Regions from separate parts of the Cupriavidus sp. OTU4054 genome, predicted to be linked through region 1. Evidence: predicted binding sites of a transcription regulator. Region 1 holds the regulator's gene; the other holds the start of a gene.
The links. Region 1 encodes FliA, which starts transcription of late flagellar genes. Its sites were predicted from a motif close to CTAAAGTTTNNNNNNNNNNNGCCGNTA; they were not measured.

Region 1 (5,502 bases):
TTCCCGAACAACGCCGACCTGCAGGTGATCAGCCTCGACGCGGGTCTCGAGCGTGTGCTGACGCAGGCGTTGTCGAACGGCGGCGGCATCGAGCCGGGACTGGCCGATGCGCTGCTGCAGCAGGCGCAGGGCGCCGTGATGCGCCAGGAGCAACTGGGGCTGGATCCGGTGCTGCTGGTGCCGTCGCCGCTGCGTCCGCTGATGGCGCGCTTCCTGCGCCGGACGCTGCCGCAACTGAAGGTGCTGTCGCATGCCGAAGTACCGGACAACCGCAATATCCGCATCACCGCGATGATCGGCGGCGCTGCCTGAGGAACCTACGAACATGAGCGTGGCAAAGTTTGTGGCGGCGAATGGCCGCGAAGCGATGCGCAAGGTGCGCGAGGCCATGGGCCCTGACGCCGTGGTGCTGTCCAACCGCACCGTCGAGGGCGGCGTGGAGATCGTCGCCATGCGCGATGCCGATCTCGGCGCGGTCTCCGCAACCGCCATCCAGTACGTCGATCCGACGCCGGTCGTGGCGCAGCCCGCCGCATCGCTGCTCGCCACCGCGCCGCAGGACGGCGCCGAGCTTGGCGATCTGCGTGGCGAGCTGGCGTCGATGCGCGCGATGCTCGAGCGTCAGTTCGCGGGTTTGTCGGGCGGCGCCCCGGGCGTATCAGGCGTATCCGCGGGCGATCCGCTGCGCGAATCGCTCTTCGAATGGCTGGTCAACGCGGGCTTCTCCGGCCAGCTGTCGCGCACGCTGCTCAGCAAGCTGCCCGTCGGCTACGATCGCCCGGCCGCGATGGGATGGATCCGCCAGGAACTCGCGCGCAAGGTACCGGTGCTGTCCGACGAGGACACGCTGTTCGCGCAGGGCGGCGTGCTTGCGCTGATCGGCCCGACCGGCGTCGGCAAGACCACGACGACGGCCAAGCTGGCCGCGCGCTTCGTGCTGCGCCATGGCCCCGAGCAGCTCGCGCTGCTGACCACCGATAGCTTCCGGATCGGCGCGCACGAGCAGCTGCGCATCTATGGCGACATTCTCGGCGTGCCCGTGCACGCGGTGAAGGATGCGGCCGACCTGCGCTTCGCGCTCAATGCGATGAAGGACAAGCACCTCGTGATCATCGACACGGTGGGCATGAGCCAGCGCGACCGCAGCCTGTCGGACCAGATCGCGATGCTGGCTGGCGTACAGGCCCCCCTCCAGCGCGTGCTGGTGCTCAACGGCGCGAGCCATGGCGACACGCTCAACGAGGTCGTGCACGCCTATCGTCACGATACCGCCCCGAACGCGGGTGCCGGCCTGGACGGCTGCATCATCAGCAAGCTCGACGAGGCCACGCACCTGGGCTCCGTACTCGACGTCGTGATTCGCCATCGCCTGCCGGTGTTCTATGCGTCGACGGGCCAGCGCGTGCCCGAGCACCTGGAACTCGCGCAGGGTGCGGCGCTCGTCGAGCGCGCGTTCCTGACGCCGCGCCGCGGCTCGCTGTTCGCGGATGCCGATGCCGCGCGCCGTCAGGCCGCCGCAGCCGTGGATGAAGCGCGCGCGCCCGCCGCCCCGCAGGGCGGTGCCGACGACATGCTGCGTTCTCTGACCGACAGCGCCAACGCGGTCGGCGTCTGCGTCGAGGAACTGAACGCCGCGCAATACGGATTCGAACTCGCGCGCTCGCTGTGGCAGCAGCGCGCGGTCGGTGGCCCGGCCCTGCGCCAGGCCGCGCAGCAGGTCCGCCTGACGATGTGCCGCGACGCCGCGCGCGCGTGCGAACGCTATGTGCTCGCCGTGACCGGCACCGCCACGCTGCCCACGCAGGGCCGCCGCGCGCCGCAACTGCTGCAGCAGACGCTGTGGCTCGCCGACCGTGACGGCATGCCGCTGGCCACCACGCTCGTGCCGTCGTCGCGTACGCGCCAGTCGCTTGCCGAGGCGGAAGCCGAAGCCGAAGCCGCCACCGTGCGCGCGACGCTGGCCGCCGCACGGACGGTCGTCAACCTGCATGCGTCGCTGCCGACGACGACCACGCTCGCGCGCTGGCAGCAGACCGGCGAACGCTGGGTGGCCGGCATGCGCAAGACCACGCGCGTGATCGCCAACGGCGTGGCCAACAAGCTCGACACCATCGCCGACACGCTGACGTTCCATGCGATTGGCGAACAGCCGTGGCGCGACCGCGATGCCGTGCAATGGCTGGGCCACTGCATGGTGCGCGTGCCGGAAGGCCAGGTACGTACCGCCGCGCGTGTGCGTACCGACGGTTCGGAAGCCGGCATCGAGGCCTGCCTCGTGGTGTCGCGTCTGGTCGATCGCGCTACCGGCGAGATGCTCGCCACCGAATATATGCTCTGCGACGCCGCACTGGCCGGTGACGCGGCGCGGGTCGCGCGCTGGTCGCGCTGGGCCGATGCGGCCGAGGAGCAGTTCCGTACGTTGCGCCACGCGGTGGAACATTTCGCGCAGGAAGCGGGCCAGGGTGGCGACGCCGCCGACGGCTCCGCATCCGATGCATCGACCTATGGTCACCTCGTTTCGATCCAGCTGGGCCTGACCACGCTGCGTCTGCAGCATACGCCGAGCCCGACCGCGCCCGCATTCCTGTCGCGTCTTGCCGGCCGCGCGCTCGCGCGCGTCAATGCCCCCGTGCAGGGTTCCGTGCTGAACGAAGGCATGGGCCGTCTGCTCGCGCTGCTCGACGTGCTGGAGAACTATCCGGGCCGTTCGATGGCGGCGACCGGCGCGCCCGCGAGCGAGCCTGTCGCGCAGTCGACTGCACTGGCCGCAACGCAGTTCGCCCGTTCGATGGATGCCGAATCGGCAGATGCCATGCAAATGGCATCGATGGGAGAGTAAGCCTTGTCCATCCTCGGTTCCGATCAGGCCGAAAGCCTGCGCCGCATGCTGGCACCGCGCGTGACGCGGCGCATCGCGGTCGTGGCCAGCGAACCCGGCGCGGGTGCGACAACGGTCGCGCTCGGCTTGTCGAACGCGCTCTCGCTCCAGGGCGAGCGTGTGCTGCTCGTCGATGAAGACCGGCACGGCGCGCGCGCCACGCGGCTGGCCGGGGCCACGCCCAACGCGTCGCTCGCCGACGTGCTTGCCGGACGTACGGCGCTGGCCGAAGCGCTGGGCACACGCCCCGCGAGCGGACTGGCCGTGTTGCCGGCGGGCAGCGTGGCGGCCGGCGTCGGGTTCGATGGCCGGGCACTGCCCGACGTGCGCACGGTAGTCATCGACGCGCGCGCCATGCAGGACGGTTCGCTGTCGCCGCTGGCGGGCGCGGCCCATAACTTCGTGATCGTGATGCGGCCCGATGCCACGTCGATCACGGCCGCTTATGCGTGCATCAAGCGGCTGCACCATCTTTACGCGTGCCGGCGCTTCCATCTGGTCGTCAACATGGCGACCAGCGAAGCAGCCGTCGCGGCAATCACCGGGAACCTGGCGCGCACGGCGGGCCAGTACCTCGGTGTGGAAGCGAGCAGTGCGGGCGCGTTGCCAGTCGATCCGCTGGTCATGCGCGGCCTGCACCTCGGACGCTGCGTGGTGGAGGCCTTTCCGGCCGCCGCGGCCACCACGGCGTTGCGTCGCATGGCCGGCGCCGTCAATGGCTGGCCCCTGCGCGCGGACGCGGCAGCATCGCGAAGCATGGCTGCCGCCATGCCCGCGTAAGTACGACAGCAGTCAACAAGCAGTCAACAAGCAGTCAAGAAAGAAGTCGACAAGAACAAGACCGACCAAAAGCCAGCCGGTACTTCGAACAACGAGGCGCCGGCAGAGTAACCAGCATTAACCGAGAGTTCCACCATGTACACGATTCAGGGAAAGCTCGAACAGGCAGACGTGGTCAAGACACATGCGCCTCTGGTGCGACGCATCGCGTTGCAACTGGCGGCCAAGCTTCCGGCCAGCGTTCAGATCGACGACCTGATCCAGGCCGGCATGATCGGCCTGCTCGATGCGGCCAAGCGCTACGAAGACAACCATGGCGCGCGTTTCGAAACCTACGCGAGCCAGCGCATTCGTGGCGCGATGCTCGACGAGGTGCGCGCGAACGACTGGCAGTCGCGCAGCCTGCGGCAGTTCACGCGCCGCATCGAACGCACGCAGCGAAGCCTCGAGCAGAAGCTCGGCCGCACGCCCGTGGATTCCGAAGTGGCTGCCGAAATGGAATTGCCGCTCGAGGAATATCAGCAACTGCTCAACGAGGTGTACGGCTGCCAGCTGCTGCACTACGAAGACTTCGAGCGATCGGGCGAGGAAGATTTTCTCGACCGGCATCTCGGCGTGACCGACGATGCGAATCCGCTCACGGTGCTGATGGAAAGCGGCATGCGCGAGGCGCTCATTCGCGCGATCGAGAAGCTGCCGGAGCGCGAGAAGCTCGTGCTGTCGCTGTGCTACGACCAGGAACTGAACCTGCGCGAGATCGGCGCCGTGCTCGAGGTGACCGAGTCGCGCGTCTGCCAGATCCGCAGCCAGGCCATTACGCGCCTGCGCAACCAGCTGCGCGGATTGCTGTGATGCGGCGGCCGGCTCCTGCTCCCGCGCTTCTTTGCGCGGCCGTGCTGGCCGCGGCAGCCTCGGCTGGCGCGCTTGCCGCCCCGCCCGACGGCATGACCCGCACCACGCTTGAACTCGGATCGCGCCACGCGTGGAATGCGTCCGTCGTCGGCCCGACCATCACCGGCCGCGGACAGCGCACGCTGTCGGCGCCGATCCAGCCCAGTGGCATGATGCCGCAATCGGAGGGCGTGATCACGTCGGTGCGATGGCGCTACAGCTTCGTGCGTGTGCCGCCGGTCGATCTGCAGGCGTATCTCTGCAATGCCGAGCGATGCGTGCTGCTGTCTTCGCCCGAAGGGAAGACCGATGCATTCCGCGGCGACGATGCGGCGAAAGGGTTCGTGTTTGCCTTTCGCGTCCCCGGACAGGGCATCCTGCCGGCGCTGCAGGGGCGCAGCAACGAGGTCACGGTCAACTACCGCTGATCCAGCGTCATTCGAGCTGTCCTAACGGCAGCGTCAGTCGTGCCTCGAGACCGCCGGCGTGGCGGTTCTCGAGTTGCAGGTCGCCACGCATCGCCAGCGCCAGTCTGCGCGCGATCGCGAGGCCCAGCCCCGTGCCCGGCACGCGTGTGGCCGTCGCCGGCGCGCGATACCACGCGGCAAACACCGCCTCCATTTCCGCGGGCGCGATGCCCGGCCCCGAATCCTGGACGGCAAACTCCAGGCCTCGCGCGTTCACGCGCACGCACAGCCTTACATGACTGCCGTAGTGCAGCGCGTTGTCGATGAGGTTCACGAGCACACGCCGCAGCGCGTGCGGGCACGTGATCACGGGTTTGCCGACGCGGCCATGCAGTTCGACGACGCGGCCCGTATCGCGATAGTCCTCGACGAGGCGGACGATCAGGCCGTCGGCGTCCACGCGGCGCATCGGTTCGGTGGTGCTGCGGCGCAGCCGCGCGCAGGCGAGGCTGGCCTCCACGAGGTCGCGCATCTCGATCAGATCGC
Region 2 (5,502 bases), on a different contig from region 1:
CCAGGTAGACCTGCTGCAGTTCGCTCATCGCGTCCCAGTTTCCGGCACGCGCGGCTTCGAGCATTTGCTCGGAGAGCAACAGCAGCTCTTCATAGCTACGAACGATAGGGGACATAGACAGCATTTCAGGATTCTTGCAGCGCAGGCTGAGCCTCGGTTGCCAAGGAGGGCTGCTGGGTTTCGGATGCCGCGGGGTCGCCTATGGCGGCCCACGCCGAGGCCAGGTTCTCGAGCAGTGCATCGACTTCATCCAGCAGGGTGGCGTCGTTGCGCAGATTTGCCAGCAGGAGCCGGCGCGTCATGTATTCGTAGAGAGACTCGAGGTTGGCGGAGATGTCTCCGCCTGCCTCATGATCCAGCACGGCTCTGAGACCGTTGTCGATGATATTGATTGCCTTGGAGATCGCGTTGCCGCGCGCTTCCGTTTCGCCGTTCTCCATGTGGAACTTTGCGCGCGCGATGGCCGAGCGGGCACCGTCGTACAGCATGACGATGAGCTTGTGCGGGCTCGCGTTCATGACGCCGGTCTGGACACCGACCTGGGCGTAAGCGTTGATACCTTGGCGCGCGAACATGGCGATCTCCGAAAGTGTTACTTGTTGCTGCTGGACAGCGACGCGAACTGTTGCGTCAGGTAGGACTTGGTCTGGTTCAGCTGGGCGACCAGTGCATCGAGTGCCGTGAACTGAGCCTTGTAGCGGTCCATGGTCGTCTGGATGCGGTCCTGGGTCTGGGTGTACTTGTCGTTCAGGTCCTTGAGCGAGTCGGTCAGACCGGTGGTCACGGCATTCAGTGCGCCGCCATCGGCGTTGAGGCCATCAACATAGTCCGAAATCGTGTTGCCCAGGCCCTTGCTGCCGTTCACGCCGCCGAAGAATGCGGACATGCCCGAAGCGTTGTCGCGGATCGCGGCGTCGAGCTTGTCGTCGTTGACTTTGAGCTTGCCGTAGTTCTGACCCTTGTTGGACGTGTCGAGGTCGAACGAGATACCCAGTTGCGACAGCGACAGCGTGCCACCCTTGCCATCGGGCAGGCCGGCATTGAGCATCGAGCGCAGGCTGGTCTGGATGTTGCGCAGCGTGGCATCGCCAGTCAGCGGCGACGAGCTCGAAGGATCGCCAGGCTTGTTGGCGCTGGTGTCGAACGCCGTCTGCGTCGCGGCCTCCGTCAGCAGTGCGTTGTAGGCGCTCACGAAGTCCGTGACGGCCTTCTTGATGGCGTCGTTGTCCTGCGTCGTGGTCAGCGTGGTGTCGCCGGTTGCGGTCAACGCGAGCGTGGTGCCCGGTACGGCGTCCTTGACGGTGTTTTCCTGGCTGACGATGTCGATGCCGTTGACCGTGAGGGCGGCGTTGCCGGCCTTGATCTTTTCCTGCATGCCGTTCGGCTGCGTCGCTTGCGTCGGATCGAATGCGAGGACGTTGCTGACCGCGCTGTCGCTGGCGCTCACGCGCATGGACATGTCTTCGCCGGTCTTGGCGGACGTCAGCACCAGACGATAGGGCGTGCCCGAACCGTCATTGACGATGCTGGCCTTCACGCCGACGTCGGCCTTGTTGATCGAATCGCGGATGCCCTGCAGCGACGTGTCGGAACCGATGGTGACCGTCTTGGTGCTGGTCGGCGCGCCGCCGGTGGCAAGGTCCTTGCCGAAATCGAACGTAATGGTGCCGCCGCCGATCGCCGTGGTCTGGCTGGCCTGACCCGCCGAGGCCAGCGTCTGCGCCTGTGCGAGCTTCGTGATCTTGATGGCGTAGCTGCCCGGCACGGAGTCGGTGCTCGTCGTGGGGGTCAGGATGCCGTTGCTGACGGCCGCCTTCACCACGGAGAAGGTCTTCGGATTCGTCAGGTTCTTTGCTGCCGCCTGGTACGCATCCAGTGCGTTCTTGATCTTGCCGTAAGCCGACAGCTTCGCCTGATAGGCGGTGGCCTGATCCTGGATGGGCGTAAGCGCCAGATTCTCGTTGGTCTGCAACGACGTGAGCAGATCCTGCAGATTCAGACCCGAACCGACACCGATGTTGGAGATTCCTGCCATGTTTTTTACCTTGTTTTTTTCTTCAACTGGATGCCGTTCTACACGGCGTGACTGACAAACAGACCCTGCAACTTGTCGATCGCGCGGGCGACGCGCAGGACTTCCTCGTTCGGCATTTGCCGGATGACCTCGCCCGTGTCCTTGTCGATCACCTTGGTGATGACGCGGTGCGTCTTGTCGTCGATCTCGAATCGCAGGCCGATCGACGTCGTCTTGAGAACATCGACGAGCTCCTGCACGGCACCGGTGGTGTCGGAGGACGAATCGGAGTTCCTGGAGAAAGACGGGGCAGCGGGGTCCGCCGCGCGTTGCGGCTCGCCGGGCAGTTTGGCCGCGCCGGCCGGCGCTGGCGCCTGGCTGGTGGCGGGATGCGCGGCGACCTGCGCCGGGGGCATCGAAACGGTATTAGGGTGTGCCATGGTCTTTCTCCGTCCGAAAAGGCTCGGGTCAGTGTCCTGTTGAAACGCTTTGCAGGCAGCGGTCTGCCTGCAAAACATTCCGGCAAAAAGGCCGGGCCTTGCGGCCCGGCCTTTCCTGCGGCGTGATTAACGCAGCAGCGACAGCACGTTCTGGGTCGTCTGGTTGGCTTGCGACAGCACCGACGTACCAGCTTGTTGCAGGATCTGCGCGCGGGTCATGTTCGACACTTCCGTTGCGTAGTCAGCGTCTTCGATGCGCGAACGCGAAGCCGACAGGTTGTTCACCGTCGTGCTCAGGTTGTTGATCGTCGATTCGAACCGGTTCTGCACAGCACCCAGGGCCGAACGCAGGTTGTCCACCGTGGACAGTGCGGCGTCCATCGTGGCCAGCGGGTTCGTCGTAGCGGTTTGCTGGAAGTCCGAGGACGTCAGCGCTGCACCGTTGATCGTGAAGCCAGCGGTCGTACCGTTGTTCACGGCGTCGCTTGCCTTGACGGCGATGTACATCGTCGTCGAGGTAGCCGTGCCGTTGCCAGCGAAGCCCTTGGCCGACAGAGCCGTGTCGTCGGCGGCGGTCAGGCCGGTCATGCTCACGCGAACGAACAGGTTGCCCTTCGAGTCTTGCACCAGGTCTTGGGCGTTGATAGCCGACGAGGTGTTCAGGCCCAGAGCGCGCTGGATGTCGGCAGCCGACACGCCGGTTGCGCTGGTGCCGGTTGCGCCGTTGCCGAAGATGGCGGTAACAGCGGTACCGTTGGCGATCGTGCCGGTCGTGCCTTGCGGGCCAGCAACGCTGAAGCCCGAGATGCCCAGGGTCTTCGACGTGATTTGCTGCAGACCGATCGTGATGGTTTCAGCGTCGTTCGCGCCAACCTGGATCGTCATGTTCTGGTTCTTGGCCAGAACCTTCACACCGTTGAACTGGGTTTGCGACGACACGCGGTCGATTTCAGCCAGACGCTGCTTGATTTCGTCCTGGATCGACTTCAGGTCCGAACCCGAGTTCGTGCCGTTGGCGGCTTGCACCGACAGTTCACGGACACGTTGCAGGTTGTTGTTGACTTCGGTCAGCGCGCCTTCGGTCGTTTGAGCGATCGAGATACCGTCGTTGGCGTTACGCGAAGCTTGCGTCAGGCCGCGGATGTTGGCGGTGAAGCGGTTGGCGATGGCTTGGCCAGCGGCGTCGTCCTTTGCGCTGTTGATGCGCAGACCCGACGACAGGCGTTGGATCGCGCTGTTCAGCGAAGCTTGCGAGGTGTTCAGGTTGCTCTGCGTTTGCAGAGACAGAATGTTGGTGTTGATGACTTGCGCCATGGTACGACTCCTATTTGCAATGTTTTAGGCATTCCGGCGGGTGCCGTAACGTTGGCTGCCTGCTGGAGCAGGGGTAGAGTGCCTCCGTTGCAAGGGTTATCGACCAGCGGTGGGGAAGCTTTAGTGTGACTTTTACTAGAGTTGTGCTCAGCGGCGCTTGCGGGTGCGCGGTACGAACAGGCGCACGAAATCCGGCGAGGTTTCCGCGTCCGGCACCACGGCCTCGCCCTCGGGGCCGGCCGGCGTCACCACCGTGACGGCGCGCTTGTACACCAGCACGGGCGTCGGATCGTCGAGATCTTGCCCGAGCAGCAGCATGTAATTGTCCGAAGCGATGACCACGCCCGTGAGGCGTGTGCCGTTCGACAAGTGGACGATGACCGGAACGCGACTGGCGCTGTGGGCCGCAAATTGCAGGTGCTGTAGTTTGCGACTGGGTCTGGAGGCCTTTTTTTCCTGCTTCACAACTTCTCCGGAAGAGCCCACAAGGGATCTGGCGGCTGACGACGATACGAGGGATGAAACATTCACTCTCGGTACCGGCGCGGGAGATCCCGCAGTCGCCTTGTTTATCGGGCGCTGCCAGAAGAGAAGGGGAATACTTCAGGCCAAAGGGTAACAAAGTTTTACAAATCGTGACGAGAGCGAGCGCTGACCATCGGCTAGAGCGTTTGCTCTAACAATATCGTTGTGAAAATTGTGAGGTTGAGGTAACTCTCGGATTGAGAGTTACAGACTTGCCAAAAGAATCGCGATCGGCACAAACCAAAGACTTAAGGTTTGTGAAGATGCTGCCGTTATCTCTCGGCAGCGCCAAAAGTGATGCCTTCGAATGTTTTTAGTGAAGAAATTCACTTGCCACTTACACCCACCATCAGGGGTTTCCCTGATAGAAGGTCGATTTACACCTCATGTAAGCGGGTTTATATTCGTGGCCTGAGCCAAAAGTCCGGTTCTTCTACAGCAGTCCTGAAAGCCTACGAGCACCCCGCGCGTGGGCTTCTTTTTTTGGCGAGCCCGCGTCGCTCCATATCCTTCAGAGTGCACGGGAGCTATTAGACGCCACCCGGCAGCGGGTCAATTTGCCGAACTGCCAGTGTTTTACCCGTCATTTCAAATTCCGCCTCAAGTCGCCTTCCGGCCACGCCGTTAGGGCCTCCGTGCGTCCCCCCGCATGGCCTGAACTGCCGGGGGTGATACGCCGCTCCTGCCAAACCAAAGCGAACAAGAGAGAAGGGGAACGGTGATGGGCTTGCGAAATACAGGCATCGGGACAAGGCTGTCCCTGGCATTTCTGCTGGTGGTCGTGTTGCTGGCCGCCGTGGCGGCAGTGGGCGTGTCGTCGCTCCATGGCATGAACGACGCCATGCATACGGCCGTCGAGCAGCGTCTGCTGCGCGTGCTGGACCTCAATCGCGTCAAGGGCGACGCGCAACAGATCGGCATGCTGGTGCGCGACGCCGCACTGTCGCAGGATCCGGCGATCGTCACGCGCAATGCCGAGCGCATCGTCGCCGTGCGCGAGGACGTGGCGCGCACGCTCGGGGAATTCAGCAAGCTGCTCGAGCAGTCGGGCCATCCCGATCGCAAGGCGATGCTGGACTCGCTGACGCAGGCGCGCGAAGGCTATAACAAGCAGCTCGATGCCGTGATCCAGCAACTGCGGGCCAGCGACTTCGACGGCGCGCGAAGCGGTCTCGCCAACGGGCTGGGTCCGGCGCAGGTGCCGTATTT

Region 2: AAHB16_RS30365 (FliC/FljB family flagellin) is a predicted target of FliA. The motif match lies at 3,866-3,892, and genes of this name have one in related genera.

What each region holds. Positions count from the first base shown of each region.
Region 1 is NZ_JASATF010000012.1:23,501-29,002, forward strand. It holds gene flhA (flagellar biosynthesis protein FlhA) at 1-312, shown strand, start outside; gene flhF (flagellar biosynthesis protein FlhF) at 326-2,839, shown strand; gene AAHB16_RS15600 (MinD/ParA family ATP-binding protein) at 2,843-3,658, shown strand; gene AAHB16_RS15605 (RNA polymerase sigma factor FliA) at 3,794-4,510, shown strand; gene AAHB16_RS15610 (flagellar protein FlhE) at 4,510-4,977, shown strand; gene AAHB16_RS15615 (sensor histidine kinase) at 4,985-5,502, opposite strand, start outside.
Region 2 is NZ_JASATF010000041.1:37,154-42,655, reverse strand. It holds gene AAHB16_RS30385 (flagellar protein FliT) at 1-124, opposite strand, end outside; gene fliS (flagellar export chaperone FliS) at 126-575, opposite strand; gene fliD (flagellar filament capping protein FliD) at 593-2,035, opposite strand; gene AAHB16_RS30370 (flagellar protein FlaG) at 2,074-2,454, opposite strand; gene AAHB16_RS30365 (FliC/FljB family flagellin) at 2,581-3,768, opposite strand; gene AAHB16_RS30360 (RNA chaperone Hfq) at 3,916-4,233, opposite strand; gene AAHB16_RS30355 (methyl-accepting chemotaxis protein) at 5,015-5,502, shown strand, end outside.